DNA from 3 places in the Microbulbifer mixtoriginis genome. Region 1 is predicted to be linked to each of the others. Evidence: predicted binding sites of a transcription regulator. Region 1 holds the regulator's gene; each other region holds the start of a gene.
What was found. Region 1 encodes PhoB, which activates phosphate uptake and scavenging genes when phosphate is short. Its sites were predicted from a motif close to TGTCATAAANNTGTAACA; they were not measured.

Region 1 (4,178 bases):
ATCCAACGGGGTGGCGCCAGCCGCCAGTGGGCAGGGTACAATGCCCTTTTTACCGACTGCGGAGTTATCGTTGCACCAGTCTCCATTTGTACCTGCGGGCGATTGGCGGGGGCGGCCGTTTGAATCGGCACAGTCCCAACCACCTGAAAACCTGATGCCGTGGCTGGCATACACCGGTTCGCTCACCGCTGCACTGAAGCAACTGAGTGGAGGGGATTTCAGTGTGCGGGTACTCGGTCAGAGCTGGCAGCTACCCCGAGCGGAGGAATGCCGTGCGCTCAATTTAAATCGGCACAGCCGCGCCCTGGTGCGGGAGGTACTACTGATAGGGTGTGGCCAACCCTGGGTTTACGCACGCAGTGTCCTGCCCCTGCGCAGCCTGCAGGGCAAGTCCCGCAACTTACGCAGTCTCGACGACCGCCCTCTGGGGGAGCTGCTGTTCAGCGAACCAGGGATTCGCCGAGGCGAAATAGAATTCAACCAATTGCGGCGCAACCCCGACTTGCAGGCTCAAGGACTCTGCGACGGCGGCGACAGTGCCTGGGGGCGCCGCTCAATTTTTTGGCTGCGGGGCAAGCCCCTCTTGGTCGCAGAGGCTTTTTTATCGCAGTTCTGCCCCGATGGCCCACCTGCAGTCCCCGCAAACCAATAATCAAATACAGGGAGATTAGCCACCGTGATTAGCCAACAAATCGCCGCGCGCTGGCCCGCCGCAATGCCCTATTGGCAATTGGCGCGTATGGATAGACCCATTGGCTCCCTATTACTTTTGTGGCCCACTTGGGCCGCACTATGGCTTGCGGCGGGGGGCTGGCCAGGGCTGCACCTATTTGCAGTGTTCACTTTGGGCGTCATCCTGATGCGTGCGGCCGGCTGCGCGGTAAATGACTTCGCCGACCGAGAGATTGACGGCCATGTTAAGCGCACCGCCACGCGCCCCCTGGCCACCGGCAGCGTTACCCCCAAGGCGGCTCTGGGCCTCTTTGCCGGGCTCAGCTTCGCAGCTTTTCTGCTGGTGCTCACCACCAATCAGCTAACGATTTTATTGTCATTGCCAGCGCTGGCATTGGCCTTCTGCTACCCCTTTGCCAAGCGGCACACTCACCTGCCTCAAATCGTATTGGGTGCGGCCTTCAGTATGGGGATCCCCATGGCCTTCGCCGCAGTGACAGGCGAAGTCCCCCCCCAGGCCTGGCTTCTCTATGTCGCCAACCTCTTGTGGACCCTGTGTTATGACACTTTTTACGCCATGGTAGATCGGGATGACGACCTAAAAATTGGAGTTAAATCCACAGCAATTCTGTTCGGGGAAATGGACAGAGCCATGACTGCCACCCTGCAGCTTTTGGTTCTAATGGCACTGGTGTTGATCGGCCAGCGCTTCGGCCTCGGCGCCATTTACTACTTGGCAGTTACGGCTATAGCGGCGCTCTTCGCCTACCAGCAATGGCTGATCCGCAACCGCGATAGAGAGGCCTGCTTTAAGGCATTTATCCACAACAACTGGGTAGGGTTGGTGTTTTTTGCCGGAATATTCCTGCATTACCTCTTCAATTGATCCAGGTCTGGGAGTTCAGGCATAACCGTCATATATTTGTCATATAAATCCCGTTTAATCCTCGGCCATAACCGGGAACTTCTGACAACAGAGCGGGTATGGCAGCCAAATGCACAGTAAAACGATCCTGATTGTCGACGACGAAGCCCCTGTACGCGATATGCTGCGGGTGGCTTTAGAAATGGCAGACTACCGTTGCCTGGAGGCGGAAAACGCCCAAGAGGCCCACGCCTTAGTCATCGATGAAAAGCCAGACCTTATTCTTCTCGATTGGATGCTACCCGATGTATCCGGAGTAGAGCTGGCCCGCCGACTTAAGCGCGATGAGCTGACCACCGCGGTGCCCATCATCATGCTCACCGCCAAAGGCGAAGAAGACAATAAAATCAAAGGGTTAGAGACGGGCGCCGACGACTATATCACCAAGCCCTTCTCCCCCCGCGAGCTGGTGGCGCGCCTCAAGGCAGTACTGCGTCGCGCCGGCCCGGCCATCCCTGAAGACCCCCTCAGCGCCGGCGATCTGGTGCTGGACCCGCTGAGCCACAGGGTCACCATCAAAGGGCAACCGGTGGATATGGGGCCTACCGAATTTCGCCTGCTGACTTTCTTCCTCTCTCACCAGGAGCGCGCCTACACACGCACCCAGCTGCTGGATCACGTTTGGGGCGGTAATGTCTATGTGGAGGAGCGCACCGTCGACGTGCATATCCGTCGCCTTCGCAAAGCCCTGGCACTTGACGGTCACGACCGTTATATCCAGACAGTGCGTGGCACCGGCTATCGATTTTCTGTGCAAACTGCCGAAAAAGTGTGACAATCTGCAAAGATCGGCACTGACTCCCGCAGTAACCATTGGTCACTCCCACAGAGGACCGGGTTTCTAAGATGTATTAAGTGCGGGGGTGGACATCAGCCCTCCCGACAACTGCCAGGTAACACGGCAAGGCTATGTTGGATCGCAGTATTGGCGAATTTTCGCGCTTCTTAATTATTGCTCTGGGCTGCTTGACCCTCGGCTTCACCACGTCCGAGTGGTCGCTCACCCTGATTTTAGGGCTGGCAGCCTACCTTCTCTCAGTGCTGTGGCAGCAGCACCGCTTCAATCGTTGGCTGGCCAATGGCCGCCGCGGCCCCGCTCCCACTGCTTTTGGTATCTGGGGGGAAATCTATGACGACTTCTACCGTATGCAGCGCCGTCACCGCCGTGAGAAGCAAAAGCTGCATGTCATGTTACGCCGTGTTCAGGACAGCACCAGCGCCCTGCGCGAAGGCATTGTAGCTCTGGAAAATGGCGACCACCTGGCCTGGTGGAACCCCGCCGCCGGCGAGCTGCTCGGCCTGCAGTCCAGTGATCAGGGGCAGTCCCTGGTGAATTTTGTGCGCGACCCTGGCTTTGTCAGCTATATGCACAGCGAGGACAACAGCCCCCGCGAACCGCTGACCCTGCCAGCGCCGGGTAATGAAGCCCTGCACCTGCAACTGGAAGTGACCCGCTACGGCAAGGATGAAGCCCTAGTTATCGTTCGCGATATCACCCGCCTGCACAATCTCGAGCAGATGCGCCGCGATTTTGTCGCCAACGTTTCCCACGAGTTGCGCACTCCTCTCACCGTAATCGCCGGCTACCTGGAAACCCTACAGGGTAGCGATATGGCCCCCCCTGCCTGGCGGCGCCCGCTGGTCCAGATGGAGGAGCAGGCCGCACGTATGACCACCTTGGTCAACGACCTGCTTCTTCTGGCACGCCTGGAAACGTCAGAGCGAAAAACGGGTGACATCTCTGTAGATGTGCACGAGTTGATGGAGCGGGTTGCCCGTGAGGCGCGCAGCTTTAGCGGCGACCGTCACCAGGTCAGCGTAGCGTGCGAAGGGGATTGCAGTATCCGCGGCGATGCCAGCGAGCTACACAGCGCTTTCGCCAACTTGGCGCTCAATGCGGTGAAATACAGCCCGGGGAACGGGGAGATACAACTGCGCTGGTGGCAGGATAACGATGGCGGCCACTTTAGTGTGCGGGACCAGGGTATCGGTATAGACCCGCTTCACATCCCGCGCCTTACCGAACGTTTTTACCGGGTAGACCCCGGCCGCTCCCGCGACAGCGGCGGCACGGGATTGGGCCTGGCTATCGTCAAGCATGTACTGTTGCGCCACGGTGCGGAAATGAGCGTACACAGTGTCCCAGCCCAGGGCAGTACTTTCACCCTGCACTTCCCCTCTACCAAGCTGGAAGAGAGCCCCTCTCGGGAACTAATGGAGACCGAGGGCGCGGATTCCTGATCCACCCCCTCAATGATAAAACTATTCAAATTCCGGCAGCTTTACCGGCTCACCATTTTTGATATAGGTGGCCTCTTCTTCATCGTGCACCGGGGTGCTCTCCCGGCGCAGGATCAGGTGGTGCAACTTTAAATCCCCATCTCGTAACAACAGGTGCTCATTGCCATTGTCATCCACAGGCAGAGGCTTGTTTCCCACCAAGGCATCGCGCAGAGCGCGCAGCCGCGGCACATCTTTATAGCGATTCAGGTCATTGGAGAGACGCGTTTTCATGCGCTCGCTTTCATGCAGGGCTGCAGCGGTTTCACGATATTTGGCGAAAAAAAATACAGCAGCAATG
Region 2 (4,178 bases), 590 kb from region 1:
TCCCTCTGGCGTTCGTGCAGGCCAAATTGCACAGTTGAGTCATAGGTGCCCCAGTTTATCTCCCTGGTAAAATCCAGACGTAAACTCAACTCTTCATCCTCGGAGAAATTATCCTCAATAACCAACTCGTCCAGTTGATAATTGGCGGGATCTAATATTTTTTCAGCGTCGCTACTGTCCACTGCCATACGCGGAGTTTTACCCACTTCCACATAACCCAGGCGCAGTGGTTCAAGGACAAAGTCGGTATCACGGCGATGTGGCTCAGATTCCTCCGCGTAAGAATAACCCAGCACGTAGGCAAGACCCCATTGTTCGAAATTATGCTCTCCACCCAATACTGTTGAAATAATCTCCTGTTCATCCAGGCGATCTTTCAAGGATTTTTCCAGTGCCGCCTCTTCCCAAATGGCGCTATGTCTGGACATCGTCTCTGGCTTATCGCGCTCTGCATCCAGTTTCCAGGAATTGCGTTGACGGATCTCCTGATCTGAGAAGTCGGAATAGAGATTGTGCAGATAGATTCGTGCACCACTACTCAATTGCAGGTCAAAATTCGCGGCCATACCGGTGCGCTCACGAGTAATGGTGTAATCCCGCTGTTCTATTTCGGTTGCCCCAATACCCGCACTACCGTCCTCGGCCACAAGCACTTCCCAGCTACCATCGGTTTCAATATTTTCAGAACCGAAATCTCGCTGCTGATGACTAACTGCCAGAGCGACACCAAAGCGCCTGTTGCCATCGAGATCGAAAACATTGGTCATGGTGGCTGCATATTTTGGACTGTGCTCCTCTTGCAGGTCGCTATAACTGTTTTCAACACTGAATTTATAGCGACTGCCATCGTAGTCCAGCGCGTTAATACTCTTGATTTCTATGGCCCCGCCGATGGAGTCTGCACTCATATCCGGTGTAAGGGTTTTGAATACTTCTAAGCTGGCAAGTAGGTCTGAGGGGATGACATCCAGAGCCACAGCGCGACTGCCAATTTCTGGTGCGGGCAGACTGACGCCATTGATGCTGGCGGCATTTAAGTTGGGATCAATACCGCGCACCCCCACAAAACGTCCCTCACCCTGGTCGCGGGCAATAAAGACTCCAGGCATCCGCTGCAGGGCCTCTGTTACATTGGCATCCGGCAACTCACCAATGGCATCAGAAGTTTGTACTGCCACCAGCTTGTTGGAGTCACGCTGACGATCCAGGTCGCTGCGCGCATTGTTGGCCTGAGCGGTAACCGTCACCGTTTCCATGGTGCGGGCCTGGCTCTCTTGTGCATAAGCATTGCCACTCAAGCCGTTATTAGCACAAAAAACTGCTATGGCAAGCGCGGTAACGGGGGTGTTGGGCGTTCGAAAATTGATGGTTGTGCTTTTCATGGCGTCCCACTCCAATTAGTCCCGGCGGCGTATTTATTGGGGCGCAGACTAGTAGGCGACTATGAACTTTACATGACGGTTTTTTTAAGCTGTCATCAAGCTTTCAGAAATAGCTGGAAAAATTCCCAGATAAATTAAATATCCTTATTTATTTATCGCTTTTTATTAACCTCTTTTAATTAATCGATTGCGTAAAAGATATGTCATCGATTTAATTAGGTCAGGTTAATTTAATTTTATTAGGTTCCCCGCAACGGAGCAGCAGCAATGAAAGATTCTCCTAAAAACCCTGACCGTAGAAAGCTATTGAAGGCCATTGGTGGTGCCACGGCTGCGGGCGCCGCAACCAGCTTTATGCCTGGCTGCGGATCGGAGCATCATCGGGAGAATCTCTCATTTCAGGAAGTTCCCCACAGCTTGGACTTCAAACATCATTTACCGCAGGGTTACAGCGCCGATATCCTGCTACGGTGGGGCGACCCCATTGTCGCTAACCTCAAAGAATTTGAGCCGAAACAATTGACGGCGAAGGGGCAATCTCAACGCTTTGGCTATAACAACGACTTTATCGCCTTTATGCCATTGGCGGAGAATACCCCTGCCGGGCACGGAGATATCCACTGCCAGAGTGGTAACAGCGATCGCGGCCTACTATGTGTAAATCACGAGTACACCCAACCACACCTGATGTTCTCTGGTTACAACGATGAGTATAGTGCCACGCGGGGAGTCAGTGCCGAGCATGTAGCCATAGAACTAGCCGCCTGTGGCCACTCGGTAATAGAAATTACACGTACCGACAAAGGCTGGCAGCCTGTTTTGGAGAGCCCCTACAATCGCCGCATCACCGCGACCACGCCGATGCAAATTAGTGGCCCCGCCGCCGGAGACAAACGCTTGCAAACAACCGCAGATCCCTCTGGCACCCAGGTGCTCGGTACCATTGGCAACTGCGCCGGTGGCAAGACTCCCTGGGGCACGGTATTGGTGGCCGAGGAGGGATTTGGTGGCGCCTTCCAAGGAGATCCCAACAAAGTCGAGGATACTCGCGAGGCGCGCAATCATCGTGACTTCGGCGTAAGGCCCCACAATCGCAACTTAGGTGATTACGACCCGCGCTTCGATATACAGCAAGAGCCCAACGAACCCAATCGTTTTGGTTGGATGGTGGAATACGACCCCTACGACCCGCAATCTATACCGCGCAAGCTGACCAACCTGGGCCGCTTTGAACACGAGGGCTTTACCCTGGTCTGTAAGCCGGGCCAACCGGTGGTGGCCTATGGCGGCGATGACGACGAACATCAGTTCGTCTACCGCTATGTCTCCAAAGAGGCTTATCTGCCCAAAGATCCAACCCACAATCGCAATTTACTGACCGAAGGCACCCTCTATGCGGCACGCTTTGATGCGGATGGAAGTGGGAAATGGTTGCCACTAGTTTTTGGGCAGGGCCCTCTAAACAGCAACAACGGTTTTCACAATCAAGCAGATGTCTTGATTGACGCACGCCAGGCCGCTGCACTGCTGGGCGCCACTCCTATGGACCGCCCGGAGGATGTAGAGACCAATCCCCACAACGACTGCACCTATGTGATGTTAACCAAGAATAAAAGCCGCGCCGAAGACGGTGTGGATGCGGCTAATCCCCGTCACCAAAATACTGCCGGGCATATTTTGGAAATTGTGCCCCCGGCCATGCCTGGTAAAAAAACCGGCCGAGATCACATCAGCGACCAATTCCGCTGGCACCAGTTTTTACTTGGCGGCAACCCCAATGCGGAGAACCCTGTGGAGCGCGGCGCTTACGGGCAGCAATCCACTTACAATATTTCTAATCACGGCTGGTTTACCAACCCGGACAATGTCGCCTTCGATCCCCATGGCAACATGTGGGTGGCCACTGACGGCTGCGAGCGCTTCGGCTTTCACGACGGCCTCTGGGCCATGGCCACCGAGGGGCCAATGCGTGCCGCGCCCAAACACTTCTTTGGATGCCCGCAGGGCGCTGAAGTGTGCGGCCCTGAGTTTACTCCCGATGGCACAACTCTGTTTATCGCAGTGCAACACCCTGCCGACGCGCTCAACTCTACTTACGACCACCCCTTGCACCGCTGGCCGGATAACAATCCGGAGCTGCCACCGCGCCCCTCGGTATTGGCCATCTATAGGGACGATGGCGGTGAAGTGGGCAGCTAGTCATCCCAGAACGGCGCGCTTTCACACGAAGCCGCCGGTCCTGCTAGAATTTTTTAATCGAAGCCTATTTTTGGCGGCTCGTCGCTGGTCTCCAATAAGAGACCGGTGACCCTTTAGTTGAGGTAGCCCATGTTATCGAGGTACACCGCGGTACTACGCCGCCTTGCAGCCATACTGGCGGTGACCGCTGGCATTTCACTCTTCGGCCTACAAGTGCAAGCCCAGGTGCCGGAAAACCCCGTTAATCTGCGGGGCAGTGGCGCCAGTTTCCCCTATCCGATTTATGTGGAGTGGTTTCGCCAGTTTACCCACCGCGAGAACAATATTTTTATTTTTTACGAAATGAGCAGCAGCGGCGACGGCATCCGCGATTTTCTCGGCCATACTGTTAATTTTGCCGCCTCAGATGCGGCCATAGAAATCGATGAACTCAAGAAGCTTAAGGAGGGAGGTGTTGTATTACCCGTCACTGCCGGGCAAGTGGTGTTAGTGTTTAATTTACCGGGTATCGATAAATTGAAGCTGTCGCGGGAAGCCTATGTGGGCATTTTTATGGGCAAGATCCGCCATTGGGACGACCCGATCATCGCCGCCAGT
Region 3 (4,178 bases), 1.5 Mb from region 1:
GTAGAACAATGTACTACTCACCCGACAATCTACTTTGGTTATTACTATTAGCTACCGTGGCTTGGTATATCTGGGCCAATATGGCAGCAAAAGAACATGTCAGGCGCGCTGCGGCCAATCACTGCAAACAACTGGGAGTGCAACTTCTCGACGATACGGTTGTGCTGGTACGCATCCGCTTAAAACGTGACCGTCGAGGCCAGATCAGCCTGCAACGCAGTTATGAGTTTGAATTTACTTCCACTGGAGAGCACCGCTATTCCGGTGTGGCAATTCTCCACGGCCGCCGAATTGAGCAGCTACAGCTGTCTCCACACCATTTGAGTTAACTTGGTATTTGTTGATGAAACCCGGCCTTTATCGCCACTACAAAGGAAATCTTTACGAAGTCCTACACACAGCTATCCATAGCGAAACAGAAGAGCTCCTGGTGATCTATCGCGCTCTCTACGGAAACTATATTGTTTCGGCTAGGCCTTACGCTATGTTTAGCGACACAGTCTCAGAGGATGGAAAAACATTCCCCCGCTTTAAACTCGAAAAAGCCTTCGAAATGATGGATAACACCCACGTAAAAAAAGCGCCAGAATAAATAAATCCAATCAGTCTCCAATCCCTGTCTTGCGCCATTTAATGCCAGAGGGATAACCTCTCGTGTCAGACAGAAGCCGATATTAATCGATAAAATTTGGCGCCTGACAAACAAGCTGGATCCTCTCGGACAACCCGCTCTCGAACCCACAAGGAAAACTGGTGAACAATAAGAATATTATGATCTATGGCGCCTATGGTTACACTGGTGAGCTGATTGCCCGCCAAGCTGTAGCGCTGGGTTATCGCCCCATTCTAGCTGGTCGCAATGCTCAAAAATTACAGCCTCTGGCAGAAGCCCTTAATCTCCCGGCCATGGCCATCGACTTGACTAATACGGAAGTCTTGGAACGCAGCTTGCGGGACGTTTATCTGGTTATCCACTGCGCCGGTCCATTTTCTGCTACCGCTGAATCCATGATGAGGGCCTGCCTCAACACCCGTACCCACTACCAGGATATCACTGGTGAAATTTCCGTTTATGAGACGGCATACCGTCTTGATGATGAAGCCAAAGCCAAGGGCGTCGTACTTTGCCCTGGTGCGGGATTCGATGTCATTCCTACTGATTGCCTCGCTGCCGCATTACACAAGGCTCTACCGTCAGCCACGCACCTGGCGCTTGGCTTCGACTCGGAGTCGAGTTTAAGCCCCGGTACAGCCAAGACCTCTATCGAAAGCCTCGGAATGGGAGGCGCCATTCGGCGCAATGGCAAAATCGAAACCATTGGCCATGGGCAGCTTACCCGCACCATCGATTTTGGCCGAGGTGAAAAGTTTGCTGTCGCAATTCCCTGGGGCGATATCTCCACTGCCTTCCACTCAACCGGTATTCAAAACATTGAGGCCTACATCCCCATGAGCCCTGCAAGGGCAAAGAAGCTAAAGCGCCTGAATGGATTTCGTTGGCTGCTTCGTACCCAGTGGCTACAAAACTGGCTGAAAGCAAAAGTGAGCAAGTCTGTTCGAGGCCCCAGTGAAGAGCGTCGTGCCGGCCAGAAAACCTGGGTTTGGGGAGAAGTGCGCAATGACCGTCGCGGTGAGCGTAAAGTTGGCCGACTCACCACCGCCAACGGCTACGATGTTACCGTCTCTGGTTCCCTGGCAATCATGCAATATCTCCTCGACTATCAGAGCGAAGGGGGCTATTTCACGCCATCAAAACTCTGCGGCCATAAGCTGGTGGAGAATCTACACGGCTCTGGAACGATAGAAATCAAATCGGCCTAGCCACTGTTCTCAAAACCTTTCTGCTTTTTTCTAAGGGCAAATCATGGAGCCGCGGACAGCTGCTCCGACTCTCTTTCCAGCCATTCCTTTCTTAGCGCCTTGTTCACCTATCCTGGATCAATTTTCTGCCACGCTTTTAAAAGCGGTATGTAGGCGTAAATAACATCTATTTTGAGATTTCACTATTACGACATCATTTGGTCAACTCCGTGCAATAATCAATTTTTAAGTTTGCGGCATGCGAGACTTATCCATGAATTTGAAGAGTATTGATGTGTCCCTAGTTCTGTATCTCACGGAACGGGCGTCACGTCCCACTTCACGCAGACGGTACCTTTGGCTATCCAAATCTGGAGATGGCTGGCTCACCGTCGCCGTACTCCTCAGTTATATTATTTCCAACGCCGCCACTCAGCTTTTTATTGCCGCATGCTCTGGCTTGGCGGTAGAGCGCTCTCTCTATTGGACAATCAAAAACACGACCCGCCGCAGGCGTCCACCCCAGGCTATCCCCGGTATGCGCCCGATTATTATCGCCCATGACCGTTTCAGCCTGCCCTCGGGACATACCTCTGCAGCCTTTCTTTTTATTACATTTATGACTCAACAAGTCAGCCCAATGTGGGGATTAGGCTATATCTGGGCGACCGGGGTGGGCGCCGCCCGTGTAGGCCTGGGGGTACATTTCCCTTCTGATATTTTCGCCGGTGCCCTTCTCGGTTCATGTGTCGCATTAGCCACTGGCGCCGTTCTTTTATGAAAATACTCTATGGCGTACAGGCCACCGGCAATGGACATATTGCCCGTTCACGCACATTGGCAAAGGCATTGCAACAATACCCAGAACTTGAAATCCAATGGCTGTTTTCAGGTCGACCAAAGGAAAACCTGTTTGGCATGGAATTGTTTGGCGACTATTGGTGGCGGGAGGGAATGACCATTGTCCACAGTGAGGGGCGCCTGAGAAGCTTGGCCACGGTTGCCCAGGCTAAATTGCGCAAATTAATCCAGGATGTCCGCAAACTGCCAGTTAGCGAATACGACCTAATCATCAGTGACTATGAACCTGTCACCGCCTGGGCGGCGAAAATGCGCAAAAAGCCCAGTGTGGGTATCGGTCACCAATACGCTTTTTTACACTCGATTCCCATGCCCAGGTATAACTGGCCTTTTCATACCGTTTTACGTATCTTTGCTCCCACAAAAAAAAGCCTGGGTTTGCACTGGCATCACTTTGGCAACCCCATATTACCGCCCATAGTCCCCCCTCAACCCAAACCCGAGAGTGACACAGAAGATTACATTCTGGTCTACTTGCCCTTTGAACACCCAATACCCATGCTGGAGGAACTGGCCAAAGTAGAACGGCAGTTTATTGTTTACGGTGTGCCAGAAAATCTGCCCACGGCAAACAATATCCAGATAAAGTCGCCGTCCACACTAGGATTCCAACAGGACTTGGTCAATGCCCGTGCAGTAATCTGTAACAGTGGTTTTGAATTACTGGCAGAGACCCTGGCTCAAGGCAAACCCATCCTAAGCCGACCATTGGCCTATCAATTTGAACAGGAAGCCAATGCCCAAGCACTGGAACAACTAAAGCTGGCGAAGATCGTACGCTCCATAGATGCCAATAGTATTCACACCTGGTTGCAGGAGGGGCCAAAATCTGTACGTATCCAATGGCCAGATGTCGCACAAGCTATTGCTGCCTGGATAGCACAGGGCTGCAAGCGAGACCCCGCAGATCTTGCCCGCAGCTTATGGCGACAAGTGACCCCCCGCCCCACCGAAGGGTCTGCACCCACTTACCAGAACGCTACTGACTAGTCCTTCTTTTTTTGCGATATGCACAATTGTAAAGACCACTGCCAGTCTATGGCCCACGGCCTTCTACCACCATATCGCCAAGCGCATTCACACAAAAAGTCATTGCCCAATTTTGAGCCTCAGCGTTTACTTATCTGCCATTCAATCACCAACTAGACATTTATTTATCCAGCACTCAAAAAAATATTTGATCAGCACGGCACGAGAGTCTATCTCCAGCAATAGTGCAGTGGATTTGAAATTTTTGTAGTCGGACTAATATGTACATTTGCTCCATAAAAAAAATAATGAGGTAAGCATGACTAATTCATTGCTCAACGACCGTGATACCGAATTTCTACTCTATGAATTTCTCGATACCGAAGCGCTGCTACAGCGACCACGTTACAAGGAGCATTCCAGGGAAGTTTTCGATGCAACACTGAAAACCGCACGCACTATTGCCGAAAAATTTTTCGCCAACCACAATGCCAAGGGCGATGCCAATGAGCCCAACTTTGACGGCGAAAAAATACAGATGATCGCAG

Region 2: a site for PhoB is predicted at 1,473-1,490, ahead of ACJJI0_RS12615 (PhoX family protein). Genes of this name have one in related genera too.
Region 3: a site for PhoB is predicted at 1,997-2,014, ahead of ACJJI0_RS08920 (phosphatase PAP2 family protein). Genes of this name have one in related genera too.

Annotation. Positions count from the first base shown of each region.
Region 1 is NZ_CP174285.1:3,461,555-3,465,732, forward strand. Features, by position in the region: gene ACJJI0_RS15040 (chorismate--pyruvate lyase family protein) at 41-652, shown strand; gene ubiA (4-hydroxybenzoate octaprenyltransferase) at 716-1,558, shown strand; gene phoB (phosphate regulon transcriptional regulator PhoB) at 1,668-2,372, shown strand; gene phoR (phosphate regulon sensor histidine kinase PhoR) at 2,507-3,838, shown strand; gene ACJJI0_RS15060 (hypothetical protein) at 3,860-4,178, opposite strand, start outside.
Region 2 is NZ_CP174285.1:2,871,439-2,875,616, forward strand. Features, by position in the region: gene ACJJI0_RS12610 (TonB-dependent receptor) at 1-1,382, opposite strand, end outside; gene ACJJI0_RS12615 (PhoX family protein) at 1,650-3,581, shown strand; gene pstS (phosphate ABC transporter substrate-binding protein PstS) at 3,711-4,178, shown strand, end outside.
Region 3 is NZ_CP174285.1:2,010,211-2,014,388, forward strand. Features, by position in the region: gene ACJJI0_RS08905 (DUF3301 domain-containing protein) at 9-329, shown strand; gene ACJJI0_RS08910 (DUF1653 domain-containing protein) at 344-592, shown strand; gene ACJJI0_RS08915 (saccharopine dehydrogenase family protein) at 754-1,821, shown strand; gene ACJJI0_RS08920 (phosphatase PAP2 family protein) at 2,096-2,581, shown strand; gene ACJJI0_RS08925 (MJ1255/VC2487 family glycosyltransferase) at 2,578-3,651, shown strand; gene ACJJI0_RS08930 (acyl-CoA dehydrogenase) at 3,950-4,178, shown strand, end outside.